2 linked regions of the Prosthecobacter dejongeii genome follow. The protein of the gene in region 1 interacts with the protein of each later gene in a pairwise test. Links are inferred from orthologs where the notes say so. Each region holds a gene or a part of one and is shown on either strand. Other genes may lie near its edges. The genes, in order: sucD and sucC.

The links.
Region 2: the proteins of sucD (region 1) and sucC interact in binary tests that used the Escherichia coli proteins (3 or more experiments, as listed by UniProt). The link is inferred for Prosthecobacter dejongeii from one-to-one orthologs.

The regions. Positions count from the first base shown.
Region 1 is NZ_JACHIF010000008.1:56,044-63,366, forward strand. The notes cover bases 129-3,052. They hold sucD (succinate--CoA ligase subunit alpha), read left to right. Parts: upstream 129-1,099; coding sequence 1,100-2,005; downstream 2,006-3,052. Other genes in these bases: hisI (phosphoribosyl-AMP cyclohydrolase), read left to right, coding at 129-179; HNQ64_RS17340 (energy transducer TonB), read right to left, coding at 308-631; HNQ64_RS17350 (PAS domain S-box protein), read right to left, coding at 2,096-3,052. In the rest of the region: more of hisI, read left to right, coding at 1-128; more of HNQ64_RS17350, read right to left, coding at 3,053-5,008; HNQ64_RS17355 (PAS domain-containing protein), read right to left, coding at 5,146-7,323. UniProt on the Escherichia coli protein: Succinyl-CoA synthetase functions in the citric acid cycle (TCA), coupling the hydrolysis of succinyl-CoA to the synthesis of either ATP or GTP and thus represents the only step of substrate-level phosphorylation in the TCA.
Region 2 is NZ_JACHIF010000010.1:84,186-91,424, forward strand. The notes cover bases 2,685-5,524. They hold sucC (ADP-forming succinate--CoA ligase subunit beta), read right to left. Parts: upstream 4,780-5,524; coding sequence 3,589-4,779; downstream 2,685-3,588. Other genes in these bases: HNQ64_RS19790 (SHD1 domain-containing protein), read left to right, coding at 2,685-3,077; HNQ64_RS19795 (VOC family protein), read right to left, coding at 3,090-3,434; HNQ64_RS19805 (protein phosphatase 2C domain-containing protein), read right to left, coding at 5,002-5,524. Also shown: HNQ64_RS19780 (RluA family pseudouridine synthase), read left to right, coding at 1-486; nspC (carboxynorspermidine decarboxylase), read right to left, coding at 501-1,691; more of HNQ64_RS19790, read left to right, coding at 1,791-2,684; more of HNQ64_RS19805, read right to left, coding at 5,525-5,826; HNQ64_RS19810 (aldose epimerase family protein), read right to left, coding at 5,823-6,995; HNQ64_RS19815 (hypothetical protein), read right to left, coding at 7,031-7,239. UniProt on the Escherichia coli protein: Succinyl-CoA synthetase functions in the citric acid cycle (TCA), coupling the hydrolysis of succinyl-CoA to the synthesis of either ATP or GTP and thus represents the only step of substrate-level phosphorylation in the TCA.

The sequences.
Region 1 (7,323 bases):
CGAGCGGTGAATTTCAGGAAATTGTCGAAATCCGAACGGATTGCGACCAGGATGCACTCATCCTGCGGGTGATCCAGCACGGCGGTGGCTGCTGCCACACCAAGCGCAACAACTGCTTTTACCGTAAAGTCGTGGCCCCAAAACAAGGCGGGCTGGTGAAGCTGGCGATGGTGGAGTAGGCTCCCCCTCGTTTAAATTTCAGACCGCCGTTCCTTCCATGGAGCGGCGGTTTTTGTTTTAAAGGCGATTATGCAAGCGACTTCGAACATGGGGCTTGGCCTTTCACAAAAAACTCAATCAGTCGTCATTATTCAAAGCGCAGGGGGATGATGGAGGGAAAAGGGTGGGGTTTACCATCCACAGTGCCCGGCTTGAACTGCCAGTCCTTGCGTGCGGCTTCGATGCCTGGGAGGAAAATTTCGGCCTTCTCCCCAGTGACCAGGATCTGGTCTACATCCCCCTTTTCATTGATAATCACATGAGCTTTCGCAGTACCTCTCTGAAATCCTTGGGGCAGATAAGGCAACCTCAAAGAAATGAGGCGTGGTCGAACAATATTGCGACCCTGTTTTTCGTAGTTGGCTAATTGACCCGATAGTTTCTCGTGCTCAGCTAGGGAGAGGGGCTTCATGGGTCTGGTAGGTCTGCTTGGGCGTGGTGGTTGAGCGCGTAGAATAACGATTTCCGATTTACCTGCCCTATTTGGCGGGGCTCGGAAGTTTTTCATTAGGTTGCTTCGCAGGCGCTCTTGATCCTTTGTGGGCACCGAGCCGAGAAAATTGACGTCCTTCACTCTGCCGTCTGGGTTGAGTGTGAGTTCAATGCTGGTGAGGCCCGACTCCGACGGCGAAGTGGGAGACGGTTCTGGCTCGTGGGTGGTGCAACTGGTCAAGCCACTGAGGATGACGAGCGCGGTAAAAAGCTGGGCTGCTGGGGTGAGCTTGATCATTACGAAAGGTGCTGTGTGCCTAGTCCTGAGCATGTGGCCTTGTCAAAGGGGGGCTGATTTTATTCAGGACCGCTCCTTGACGCTGCGTGTCGAGTTTCTATGATGGAGTGCCCACGCCTGGGCAGCCCAGTTTTCCGCCCCCACACCATCATGGCCATCCTCGTTGACACAAACACCCGCATTCTCGTCCAAGGCATCACGGGGGACTTCGGTTCCCGCCACGCTAAGGCATCGCTTGATTATGGCACGCAGCTCGTGGCCGGTGTGACCCCTGGCAAAGGTGGCCTGACCTTCGATCACGGCAGCCACAAGGTGCCTGTGTATGACACCGTGGCCGAGGCCGCCAAGCAGAGCGGTGCCACCGTCAGTGTAATCTTTGTGCCACCGCCCTTCGCGGCTGATGCCATCCTGGAAGGTGTGGATGCCGGTCTGGACCTCGTCGTTGCGATCACCGAAGGTATCCCGGTCAATGACATGATCCGCGTGAAAGCCGCCATGAAAGGCAGCAAGACCCGCCTCATCGGCCCGAACTGCCCGGGTCTAGTCACCCCAGGTCTGGGTGAAAAATCCCACGGTGGCTGCCGTATCGGCATCGCCCCCGGCTACATTCACAAGCGTGGCAATGTGGGCGTCGTCAGCCGCTCCGGCACTCTCACCTATGAGGCCGTCTGGCAGCTCACCACCCGTGGTTACGGCCAGAGCACCTGTGTCGGCATCGGCGGAGATCCGGTAAATGGCACCAACCATTTGGACATCCTGAAGATGTTCAATGAAGATCCTGAGACCGAGGCCATCATCATGATTGGCGAGATCGGTGGCAATGCTGAAGTCGAAGCCGGCCTCTGGGCAAAAGAAAACGTGAAGAAGCCTATCGCGGCCTTCATCGCTGGTGCCACCGCTCCTCCAGGACGTCGTATGGGCCACGCTGGTGCCATCATCGGTGGGGCAGATGATACGGCAGAGGCCAAAAAGCGTATCTTGGCTGAGTGTGGAATTTCCGTGGCTGATTCCCCGGCCGATATGGCTGCGGCTCTGCTCAAAGTGTGGGGCAAATAAGCTCCATTTCGGCAGCCTCAATGCCATGTTTTCAAGGCGCATCCTGGTTTTCAGGATGCGCTTTTTAGTTAGGGTTAGGTCATCAGATCATCAACTGGGAGATTCTGTGAGAACTTGCCGCAGCTTTGTCAGTAAAGTCTCGGCAGTGTAGGGTTTTGGGATGAAATGTTTGACACCTGCATTCATGGCATTGGCCACCATGTCGCTCACATTAAGTCCACTCGCGGCAATGATCTGTGCGTGAGGATTGATGCGTAGCAAAACGGGGATGGTCGTCGGGCCATCCATGACGGGCATCATCATGTCCGTCAGGATGGCGGAGATGGCGTCTTTCTGCATCGCATAATAGGCTGTGGCTTCGGCCCCGTCATTGGCTAGCAAGACACGGTAGCCGAAAGCTTCCAGTGTCTGCCGGGTGATCTGGCGCACGGCATCTTCATCATCCACCACCAGGATCAGCTCTCCCTGGCCACGGGGGAGATCTACAGGTTGGGCCTCGCTCAGTTCAGGGGGGGGATCCGTCTGAGCTGGGAGATAAACATGGAACTGGCTACCGATGCCCAGCTCACTGTGCACACGTATGAAACCGCCGTGGCTTTTGATGATAGCCAGTGTGGTAGAAAGGCCCAGACCGGTGCCTTTACCGAGTTCCTTGGTCGTGTAAAAGGGCTCGAAGATGCGCTCGATGGTTTTGGTGGTCATCCCTGTTCCTGTATCCATCACCTTCAACACGATGTAGGGGCCGGGCTCAGCCTGCAGGTTCATTCCCGCAGAAGTCTTTTCTAAAACTTCGTTATGGGCCGAAAGGGTTAGCGTTCCGCCATCCGGCATCGCATCGCGTGCATTGACACAGAGATTCACCAAGACTTGGTGCAGTTGAGTCGGGTCTCCTTGGACGATCCATAAATCATCTGGCACATGAGTCTTGACCTGGATGCTTTTGAAGAAGGTTTCGTTCGCGATTTTTTCGACTTCCTGAATTAGGTGTCCGATGCGCACGTCAAGTTGTTGGCTTTCAACTCCACGAGCAAAGGAAAGAACTTGGCTGACCATGTCAGCTCCTCTTTTGGCACTGCCTTCGATGGTCGAAAGAATGTTGAGGCGATTGCTGTCAGACTCATGAAGCTTCAACAGCTCGATGGCCATCATGATGGGAGCTAGCACATTATTGAGATCATGCGCGATGCCGCCCGCCAGTGTGCCGATACTTTCCATTCGTTGGGCACGTAGGAATTGTTGCTCCAGTTTTTTGCGTTCAGTGATGTCCGTATTGATGGCCAGGATCGCCTTCGGTTCGCCACTCTCACTACGCACGAGCGTCCAGCGTGCTTCGACGATGATGTCCTGCCCATCTTTATTTGTCTGCTGAAGTTCGCCATGCCACTCGCCTTTTTTGATCGTGGCAGCAGTGGCTTCCTGAAAGGCTGAAGGGTCTTTATACAGCATTTCTTGGATGGACTTGCCCAGGGCTTCCTCCTTCGTCCAGCCATAGAGTCGTTCGGCACTGTGGTTCCAGTAGAGGATATGGTGTTCCAAACTGCGCATCAGGATGGCATCTTGGGCCTTGTCCAGCAGCGTGGCCTGTTCTCGCAACTTGATCTCCGCCGCTTTGCTGTCGGTGACATCGCGGGAAATACCGATGAGGCCGATAACGTTGCCTTGATTATCCCGGTAGGGGGCCTTGGTGGCACTGTAGGTACGTGTCACCCCTGCGGCCGTCAGGATTTCTTCGGTGATGAGCACTTGATTCGTGGACATGACTTGACGGTCACTGTCCCTGACCACACGGGCTCCCTCCGGCCCAAAGAGGAAGAGGTCATCTTGGCCTAGCACTTCTTCGACAGATCTTCCTACGAGCTTGCAGGCTCCTTCATTGAAAAGGAGATAACGACCTTCGAGATCTTTTACGAAAACAGCATCGGGCGTTCCTTCTGCCACTGCCCTTAGAAGGTCGGTGGTCAGTTGCATCTTGGTTTCTGTTTCCACCTGTTCCGTGATGTCCCGGCAGGTGCCGAGGGCGCGCTGGGGCTGCTCATTTTCATCCTGGAATACTTGCCAGCGCTCCTGGATGTATTTAATCCTCCCATCTGGCATCCGTAGCCGGTGCTTCAACTCACATGGCGTTTCAAGGTGCAACGAATTTAAGAAGGCTGCATTCACGGCCTCGCGGTCATCTGGATGGACGATCTGAAGAAAGGCCTCATGGGTCGGGTGGAAAGTCGCTTCATCAGTCTCATGAATGCGGTGAGCTTCTGCGGACCATTGCACCTCGAAAGTCTGGAGATTGGTTTCCCAACTTCCGACCTTGGCTACTGCTTGGGCGGTCACCAGCCTCAGCCGCTCCTTATCGAGCTCTTTGGCGAGCAGTCGCAGTTCTTGTTCGCTCTTTTCAAACGCTACCTGAGATCTGTGCTTGTCCGTGATGTCGTGGGTGGTGCCAATCATTTTCAGAGGTGCGCCCGTGGACTCATCGAATAAAAGGTGAGCAATCTCCTGCACGATGCGTTCTTCACCATCTGGGCGGATGAGCCGATGAACGACAGAGTAGGGTTTTTTCTCTCGAAGGGCTTCAGCGACAGCCTCACGAATAGCCTCATGGTCATCAGGATGCACGAGGCGGAAAAAGAGCTCATTGGTCACCTCAATGCTTCCAGGTTCATACCCGGCGAGGCGGAACATTTCATCGGACCAACGCATCGGATTGGCCGCGCGATCTTCGAGGTCTTTCAAATCCTGCTCCCAACTCCCAAAGTGACCGATTCTCTGCGCTGCGGCTAGGCTGGCCTCATTCGCACGCAGAGCTACTTCTGTTTCGCAGTGTTGCTGAAGGGTCTGTTTGAGCTCTAAGTTCTCCTGCTGAAGTTTGAGCCATGCCTCATCCTGCTCGAGGCCAGATGCTGAGGTGTTGTTCACCCATTTCACTGTATGACCCTTTTCCCTCAGCAGAGCCGCCACCTCGTGGAGGTTGGTTTTCTTATCATCAACGATCAAGACAGGAGTCATGGGCGGTGGGGTGATGGTCAAATCTACTGTTCCGTGGATCAGGCAGACTGGCGGTGTGGCTGGGGCTGCTTACTGAATGGAAGTCATGGCAAGGAGGATCCACCGGTCTTGATCGTGCCAAACTAGGTCGAAGGGACTCATGAAAGGGGGGGAGATAAAGGTTCCTCAAGCACTTTCTTCAGCATCTTCAGCAGAGTGTCCGCCGTGTAGGGTTTGGGTAAAAAGTGCCGGATACCAGCACTCATGGCCTTGGCTACCATGCCGTTCGCATTGAGACCACTGGCGGCAATGATGCGCACTTGAGGATTCATGCGGATGAGGACAGGAATGGTCGAAGGGCCATCCATCACTGGCATCATCATGTCTGTGATGACTGCGGCGATGTTTTGCTTTTGCACGGCAAAAAGTGCCGTTGCTTCAGCTCCGTCAGCGGCGGTGATGACTTTATACCCAAAGGCCTCCAGTGTCTGAGTGGTAATATTGCGCACAGAAGCTTCGTCATCCACGACGAGGATTAACTCTCCTTGGCCTCGCGGCAGTTCGACCCGTTCCTCTGCGTCTTCTATGCCAGCACTGTGATCTAGGGCGGGTAGATAAACTCGAAAGCGCGTGCCCATGCCGACTTCGCTGTAAACCCGGATAAAGCCACCGTGGCTTTTGATGATGGCTTGGGTTGTGGAGAGCCCTAGACCTGTGCCTTTACCCAGCTCTTTGGTGGTGAAAAAGGGCTCAAAGATTCTTTCGAGAATTTGTGGGGTCATACCCACACCTGTATCCTCTACCTGGATCACGACATAAGGCCCGGGAGTTGCATCCAAATTCATGGCGGCGTAGTGCTCATCCATTCTCTGATTGCAGGCAGAGAGCATTAACTTACCGCCTTGAGGCATCGCATCTCGCGCATTCACACAAAGGTTGATCAAGACCTGATGCAGTTGAGTGGGGTCTCCCTGCACTTGCCATAATTCGTTTGGAAAGTCCGTCTCCACCGTGATGCTTTTGAAGAACGTCTCGTTGGCAATTTTTTCCACTTCATGAAGTAGGCTGCCGATCTCAAGATCCAGGTGCTGGCCTTCCACTCCACGGGCGAAAGAAAGCACCTGCTTGACCATTTCAGATCCTCTGCGTGCACTCGCTTCGATGGTTGAAAGGATGCTAAGCCGGCGACTATCCGTCTCATCCATCTGTAGGAGTTCGATGGACATCATGATGGGCGCGAGCACATTGTTTAAATCGTGAGAGATCCCTCCGGCCAGAGTTCCAATGCTTTCCATGCGCTGAGCCCGGAGGAATTGCTGCTCGAGTTTTTTGCGATCACTCTGGTCTGTCATTCCCCCGATCATCCGGATTGCTTTGCCCTGAGTATCGTAAATGATGTGGCCACGATCCATCACGTCAGCATACTGTTCATCCTGCCGCCGAAAGCGATACTCTGCCGTCCAGGATTCTTCGCCGCTATCAATGGCGTGGTGGATGCTGGCGATCGTGGCTTCTTTTTCCTCAGGGTGGATACGATCGTACCAGGACTGAATGGTGGGATCAATCTGGTCACGCTGGTAACCAAAAAGGGTTTCAAATCCCTCATTCCACCAAATCATGTTTGTTTGGAGATTCCAATCCCAGATGGCGTCATTCGTGGCTTTAGAAAGCATGCGAAACCGCTCTTCACTTTCCCGGATTTGTTCGTCTGCCAGTTTGCGTTCCGTGATGTCACGCATGGTTCCCACGATGCGCTCCACGCGCCCGCTTTCATCTAAAACGGGCACGCCATGCTCATGTACCCAGCACTGGCTGCCGTCTGGGCGTGTGACACGGAACTCGACATTGGTGGCTTGGCCTGCAAGCTGAAGTTCAAAGGCCTTTTCCGCGAAAGGCAGGTCTTCAGGGTGGATGTATTTGAGGTAAGAGAGTGGGTCGGCATACACGCTTTCACAGGATCTTCCCCAGAGCTGAGCATACGCTTGATTCGTGTAGAGTAGGCGTTTTTGAATGACATCGTAATTGTAAAAGATCTCTCCGATGTTTTCTGCCATCTCATGAAAGCTCCGTTGGGTTTCTTGCAGCGATGTCTCCGCTTGCAGGCGGTGTTCCTCTTGCATGCGGGCCTCAATCGCAAAGGAGATGTTGCTGGCGAGGGCCCCCAGTAGAGCCAGTTCTTCTTCCTGAAAGCACTCAGCGTGGTCTCCATACACTGTGTAAACCCCGGAGATTTTCCCACCAATTCTCAAAGGGAAAGCCGCACATGAGCGATAACCGCGTCGCAGCGCTTCTTGGTGCCACGGCTTCGTCCCTGCTTCATGGGCAAGGTCATTGCT
Region 2 (7,239 bases), on another replicon or contig:
AAATGCCGCGCCTTGTTCGATGAAGATGCCATCCAAAAACAATATCTGACCCTAGTGCGCGGAAACCCCGGCAAGGAAGGAACCTGGCTGGACCACCTAGCAACCACGCGTGAAAAAGGACGCGTGCGCACTGGTGTGATCAAAGGACGACTTCCCAATGCCAAACTTGATTTTCAAACCCTAGCGCATCATGCCGGAGAAAAAGTGTCGCTGCTCAACATTGACCTCATCACGGGCAAGACACACCAAATCCGCGTACAGGCATCCTCGCGTCAGCATCATGTGTTAGGCGACGACGTTTACGGGCACTTTGATCTGAACCGAAAACTCAAGAAAGATCTGGGACTCAAAAGACTCTTCCTGCATGCCCATCGGTTGACACTCAAACATCCCGCCAGTGGCCAAAAATTGAGCGTGGAAGCCCCTTTGGCGGAAGACCTCGCCAAAGTGCTCGACCGATTGGGACTGGACTGGAAACCCACCTAGACCTGCCATCCGTTTTAAGACAGCTTGCGCTTAAAGTCCTCGTAACCAAACCGGCGGATCACGCGCACTTCTCCCACGGCAGGATCATAGAGATCAATGTCTGGGTGAGGCACGCCATTAAAGGTGCTGGTCTTCACCATGGTATAATGCGCCATATCGGTGAAAACTAGCTTTTGGCCTAACTGCAAAGGTTCGGCAAAACTATATTCATTAATCACGTCGCCAGCCAGACAGGTTAGGCCACCCAAACGATATGTATGAGGCAGCACACCGGGAAGCTCAGCCCCCAGAATGTGCGGGCGGTAGGGCATCTCCAGCGTGTCTGGCATGTGCGCTGTGGCGGAGGTATCGAGGATGGCCGTGGGAATATCCGTCGGCACGATGTCCTGCACACTGGCAATGAGGTAGCCTGTATTCAGCGCCACGGCTTCGCCAGGTTCCAGATACACTTCTTTGCCCCAGCGTTCGCGGAAGCTGCGGATCACCCGCACCAGGCGCTCCACGTCATAGCCGTTGCGGGTGATGTGGTGGCCACCTCCCATGTTCACCCATTTCACCTGAGCCAGCAGCTTGGGAAAACGCCGCTCAACAGCCGCGAGCGTGCGCTCCAGCACATCCGAATCCTGCTCGCACAAAGCATGGAAATGCAGCCCTTCTAGACCACTGAGATCTTCATTTTCAATGCTTTCATCCCGGGTGCCCAGGCGGCAGCTTGGCGAGCATGGATCATACAGACTCACTTCCACCTCGCTGTGCTCTGGGTTCACCCGAATGCCCGGGCTAGGCGCATGCAGCCCCGCCGCACGCGCAGCATCCAACATCGGACGAAAGCGACGCCACTGACCAGGCGAGTTAAAACTGATGTGATGGGCGATGGGGATGATCTCCCGCATCTCTGCATCTTTAAAAGCAGGCGCATATACATGCAGTTCTTTGCGGAACTCCTCGTGGCCTAACAACGCCTCATGGATGCCACTAGCACAGCAGCCATACAGATACTGGCGCACCAGATCGAAAGTGGAGAACATGGAAAATCCCTTTAGCGCCAGCAGGATACGGGCACCGGAGCGCTGCTGCACATCCGCCAGCTTTTCCAGGTTTCGTTTTAGCAGGCCCAAGTCCACGACATAGGCAGGCGTCTCGACACTGGAGACATCGAAGGCTGGAGCAGGCTGTTCAAAGACATGGGGAGGGGTTGGGGCCATACGCGCAGCTTTTTTAGAGAGGTGCAGCGTCTGTGCCAGTGATAGTTTGCACACACCTCTTGCACGAAGGCAGCGGCCCATGATAAACCGGAATCTGTCATGCATAAAATCACGCCCTGCCTCTGCCTCCTCACCCTTTGCTGCCTGTCATCCCAGGCCCAGGCGGCGCCGCGTGACTGGACGGATGATACCGGACGAAAAGTGCAGGCAGAATTTGCCGGGATGCAGGGAGACAGTGTCCTGCTGCGCGTCAGCCCCGAAAAGACGATCCCCTTTCCCCTAGCTCGTCTTAGCGCAGAGGATCAGGCTTTCATCAAAGCTCAATCTGCCGCCCCCGTTGCCCCGCCGACAGCGGCGGATCCGAAACGCCTCCCCATCGAGCAACGCACCTGGCCTCAAAACGTCGAAGTCCCTGCACGCTCGGTGGAAATCAGCGTGGTTTCTGAAAGCGTGGCCGAACGAAAGTATGTGTATCAATCCGAAGCCTTCGAATTCACCTCTCAGGCCAAACTCGCCGGCAGCGTGATGAAGGAAGTCGCACGCACCTTTGAGGCCACCCGCTCCGTCGTGGAGGCGCTACCTTGGGGCATCGTCTGCCGCCCTCCAGAGGGCATGCCGCGTTTTAAAGCCGCCCTCTATGAATCCCGCCAGGACTACATCGAAGCTGGTGGACCGGAAAACTCTGGCGGTGTTTACAGCACAGGAGACAAGATTTTCAAAATCCCGTTCCCCAGCCTGGGTATGGAAAAGCGCGGCCAGACCTACTTCAAAAACGACAACTACAGCAATGGCACGCTGGTGCATGAAATCACCCACCAGCTCATGGATGAATACCTGGGTTTCCTACCCACCTGGATCATCGAGGGCACGGCAGAATACACCGAAATGCTGCCCTATAAATCCGGCACCTTTCGTGCCGATGCCCACAAGAGCGGCATGAAAGAAGATGCCAGCGTGTGGGAAAAGCAGGAAGGCTTCCAACCTGACATTGGCAAACTGGAAGAGCACATGACCATGACCCGGGAGGAGTGGACCGCCGCCTGCAGCAGCCCCACCAAAATGCGCGACATGTACCATCGCTCGCAACTGTTGGTCTATTATTTCTGCCACCTGGATGGCGACAAAAAAGGCACCCGCTTCATCCGCTTCATGGAGGCCGTGCATGGCGAAGTCACCGCCATGCGCGCCTTCTTTGCCGACCCACGTGTCAAACGCATGGAAGGCGGTCGTTTCAGCTACCCGCGCGAGCTTACCCCTCCTGACATGAGCGGGGCCGCCGCCTTCAAGCACCTGCCCATTCTGCTCGATGAACGTCCCTACGCCAAAATCGCCAGCGAGATCATCGCTGGCTATAAGGACATCGGCATCAAAGTGCGCGTGGAGTAACGTTGTAGTGGCTCAGTGATGCCCCGGCTTGCGCTTATGAATGCAGATGGAGTTACCATCGGGATCTGAGATCAGCGCCATGTGGCAGACGGGGGATTCATAAGGACCAAAGTAGGGCTCCACGCCCTTCTGCTTCAGCCACTTCAGGGACTCCTCAAAGTCCTCCACCTCCAGAGCCACCCCACCGCCATCCTTGCTCGGCTTCCACATCTCCCCACCAATGGTGATGGCCAGCGTGTGCGGCCCGATCTCATACTCTACCCAGGTCGGCTCCTGACCTTCTACTTCCGTCCACGCCTCTTCAGTGAGCATCGGAACAGGGATTTTGCAGCGCCAGCAGAAGTAGGTTTTTGGCATGATGAATGGTCCTTCAATCAGCAGGCCATGTTCAAGACTAACTTGGTTGACCTTGTCCATCAATCCCATCACTCGGAGAGTGATGAATACTGTACGCAAAAAGCTCCGAGGTCGCCCTCGGAGCTTTGAATGTTAAACTTGGACTGACCGACGCTTACGCCGCCTTGCCCACCGCCGCCACGATCTTCTGAGCCGCATCGGTGAGACCGTCGGCACTGGTGATGGCCAGGCCACTGCTGGCCAGAGTGGCCTTGCCAGCTTCGACGTTGTTGCCTTCCAGACGGACGACGAGAGGGATATTCAGGCTAACTTCCTGGGCTGCGGCGATGATGCCGTTGGCGATGATGTCGCAGTCCATGATGCCACCAAAGATGTTCACCAGGATGCCCTTCACATTTGGGTCGCCCAGGATGATTTTGAAGGCTGCGGTCACCTGCTCTTTCGTGGCACCACCGCCCACGTCGAGGAAGTTGGCAGGCTCACCCCCGTGCAGCTTGATGATGTCCATCGTGCTCATGGCCAGACCAGCACCATTGACGAGACAGGCGATGTTACCATCCAGACCGATGTAGCTCAGGCCGAACTCACTGGCAGCGACTTCACGTGGGTCTTCTTCAGTCGTGTCACGCATGGCGACGACGTCCTTCTGACGATAGAGAGCATTGTCGTCGAAGTTGAACTTCGCATCCAGAGCCACGACCTGACCATCGGTGGTGATGGCCAGCGGGTTCACTTCCACCAGGGAGCAGTCGCTTTTCAGGTAAAGATTCCAAAGTGCTGTGATGAGCTTCACCGTCTGGTTGGCCTGAGGACCTTTGAGGCCCAAAGAGGCAGCGATCTTACGGGCTTGGTAGCTCTGCAGACCGAGAGTCGGGTGGACGAATTCTTTGAGAATCTTCTCCGGGGTCTTCTCCGCCACTTCTTCGATGTTCATGCCGCCTTCCGTGCTGGCGATGAGGGCGTGACTGCTGCTCTGGCGATCAAACAGAATAGCGAAGTAATGCTCCTTGGCGATATCCACAGACTTGGCGATGAGCACCTTGCTCACCAGCTTGCCTTCCGGCCCTGTCTGGTGGGTGACGAGGGTCTGGCCCAGCATTTTGCCAGCGATGTCCTGCGCTTCAGCCGCTGTGTTGATCACATGCACGCCGCCTTTGAAACCGTTTTTAAAGGTGCCTTTGCCGCGGCCACCCGCATGGACTTGAGCCTTCACCACGAGGCCAGCGCCACCCAGTTCTTCGGCAATCTTGCCAGCTTCTTCAGCCGTGGAGGCAACTTTGCCAGGAGGTGTGGCGACACCGAATTTCTCAAACAGTTCTTTGGCCTGGTATTCGTGGATGTTCATGGAGCGGAAATGGGGGAAGGTCTGCACGTCCCGGCGCTGGGACGGTCGAGCATAGGAGGCAGAGGGCAGAGGTCAAGGAGAGGACCGTCAAAAGTCTCGCCTTTCCGTCATTCCTTTGCTCGACACAGCTCTGATCAGCTTAGTTGGGCAGGCTAGGGCTCTTTTTTCAGGTCGTCTCGCCACCAGGATCTGCCTTTGCGCTTTGGGCTCGGCCCTTTCTTTTCAGGAAGGGATCTTCACCACACCAACGGTCGTGTTATCCTGACGATCATAATTGATCCGACGAATGGCGAAGATGATGGCATCGGCGATCTTATCCGCCGTGGTGTTTTGACCAAAGTGAAGCAACTCCTCCAGAGCCTTTGAAGTAAGCGTGAAAATGCCGTCGCTAGCCGCGATGACGATGTCATCCGGAAGCAGCTTGATCGGATCCGCCGCGAAATCAATCAGCGCCATCTGTACCCCCATGACCGCGCTCTGCAAGGTGTGGCGATCTGGGTGGTGGGCAGCTTCCTCCACCGTCATCGTCCCAGCGCGCACGCGTTCCTCGAGGAGAGGCGTCAGCGAATGGTCGGCATTCAGTCGTGTGAGCAACCCGCGACGGTAAAGAAACAACGGCGAATCCCCCACACTGATCCATTGTACCTCCCGATGACTGACCAATACAGAGAGCATGGTGGTACCCATGGGAGGGGCCACCGATGGCATACGATCGGTGATGTATCCCAGCGTTTCATTGGCCGTATCCAGAGCCGTGCGTAGGCGCCAGCTAGCGTCACCCGGCTGCTCATGAAAGGCGCGGACAAACGCATTCACCGCGAGATAACTGGCCACACTGCCGCCCGCATGGGCACCCAGGCCATCCCCCACCACCAGCAGCAGCTTTTGCAGAGGCTCCTCGGTCATTTCAGCCGCATCGGCGAAGGCATAATAATCCTCCTGATTATCGCGACGCCCCTTGTATTGACGAGCGGCAAAGTCCTGCTCCTGCACAAAGGCTGGGGCAGTCGGTGGCGTGAAAACAGGCAGTGGAACAGGTGCGGTCACTCGGCGTAAAACTTGAAGATCGTGGTGTGCAGGTAAGGCTCTCCCGGGCGCACGGTCGCGCTGGGGAACTGCGGCTTATTGGGGCTATCGGGGTACTTCTGAGTCTCCAGGCAGAAGCCATGGCGGGCCTCATACACATGCCCAACTTTTCCCTTCACACCTTTGAGATGATTCCCGGTGTAAAGCTGCACCGCAGGGTCAGTGGTATGCACCTCCATCACACGGCCACTTTGGGGGTCTTTGGCACGCGCGGCCAGCTTCAGCCCGGGGCCGGGGAGCACGTAGTTGTGATCGTATCCCTTACCCTGTACCAGGGGTTTAAAATGGGCCGAAATGCGCTCCCCGATGAGATGAGGAGAGGTGAAATCCAGCGGTGTGTCCAGCAGGCTCACAATCTCCCCGGTCGGAATCAGGGCATCATCCGTCGCCGTGTAAGTCTCGGCCGGAATGCTGAGTTCGTGCCCCAAAACATCGCCACTGCCTTCCCCCGCGAGGTTAAAGTAACTGTGGTTCGTCAGGTTCACCACCGTGGGTTTATCTGTCGTGGCACGGTAATCAATCTTTAGCGCCCGGTCTCCAGTGAGGCTGTAGGTCACCGTACAGTCCAATTTACCAGGGAAACCCTCTTCACCATCGGCGCTGGTGTAGGCCAGTTCCACTGCGGTTTGCCCTTCCAGCACCCGGGCTTTCCAGACCTTTTTATCAAAGGCATCTTTACCGCCATGAATGTGATTTTTCCCAGAGTTCGCCGTCACCTCATATTGCACCCCATCAATCTGAAAGGAGGCCCCACCGATGCGGTTGGCATAACGGCCCGTGATGCAGCCAAAGTGCGGGTGCTTCCCCAGGTAGGGTTCCAAACTTTCAAAACCCAAAACCACATCCGCAATGGTGCCTTTCTTGTCGGGGACCTTCACAGAGACCAGGATGCCACCGTAGTTCGTGACCTGCACCTCAAGCCCTGCGGCATCGCGGAGGGTGAAAAGTTGCACCTCCTCCCCAGCCACCGTTTGTCCCCAGGGGGTGGAAACAACTTCGGCAGTAAGAGGCAGGGGCGACGTCATAAGAGCAGAAACAGCAGCGAACAGGGCGCAGCGAAACATGAAGGTAGGTGGGTTACAGCCTACCAGTGTGGCCTCTCCCACGGTCGGGCGCAAGACTCGATTCACGCCCCACTCCTTCCGCTAACTCTCTGAGCGTCAAACTATCGCAAGCGGCGGCGCAGCAGTAAAACCAGGCCCGACATACCGATCAGCATGGCACCACCCGGTTCAGGAATCGGCGCACAATCTCCCGTCAACGTCACATTATCCAAATAAAGAGCCCCACCAGAGCCACCCCAGGCATACAGCTCGACGTTGAAAGTCTCCCCACTGTATTCCGTCCCGAAGGGCAAGGGGGCGCTCCCCTGGG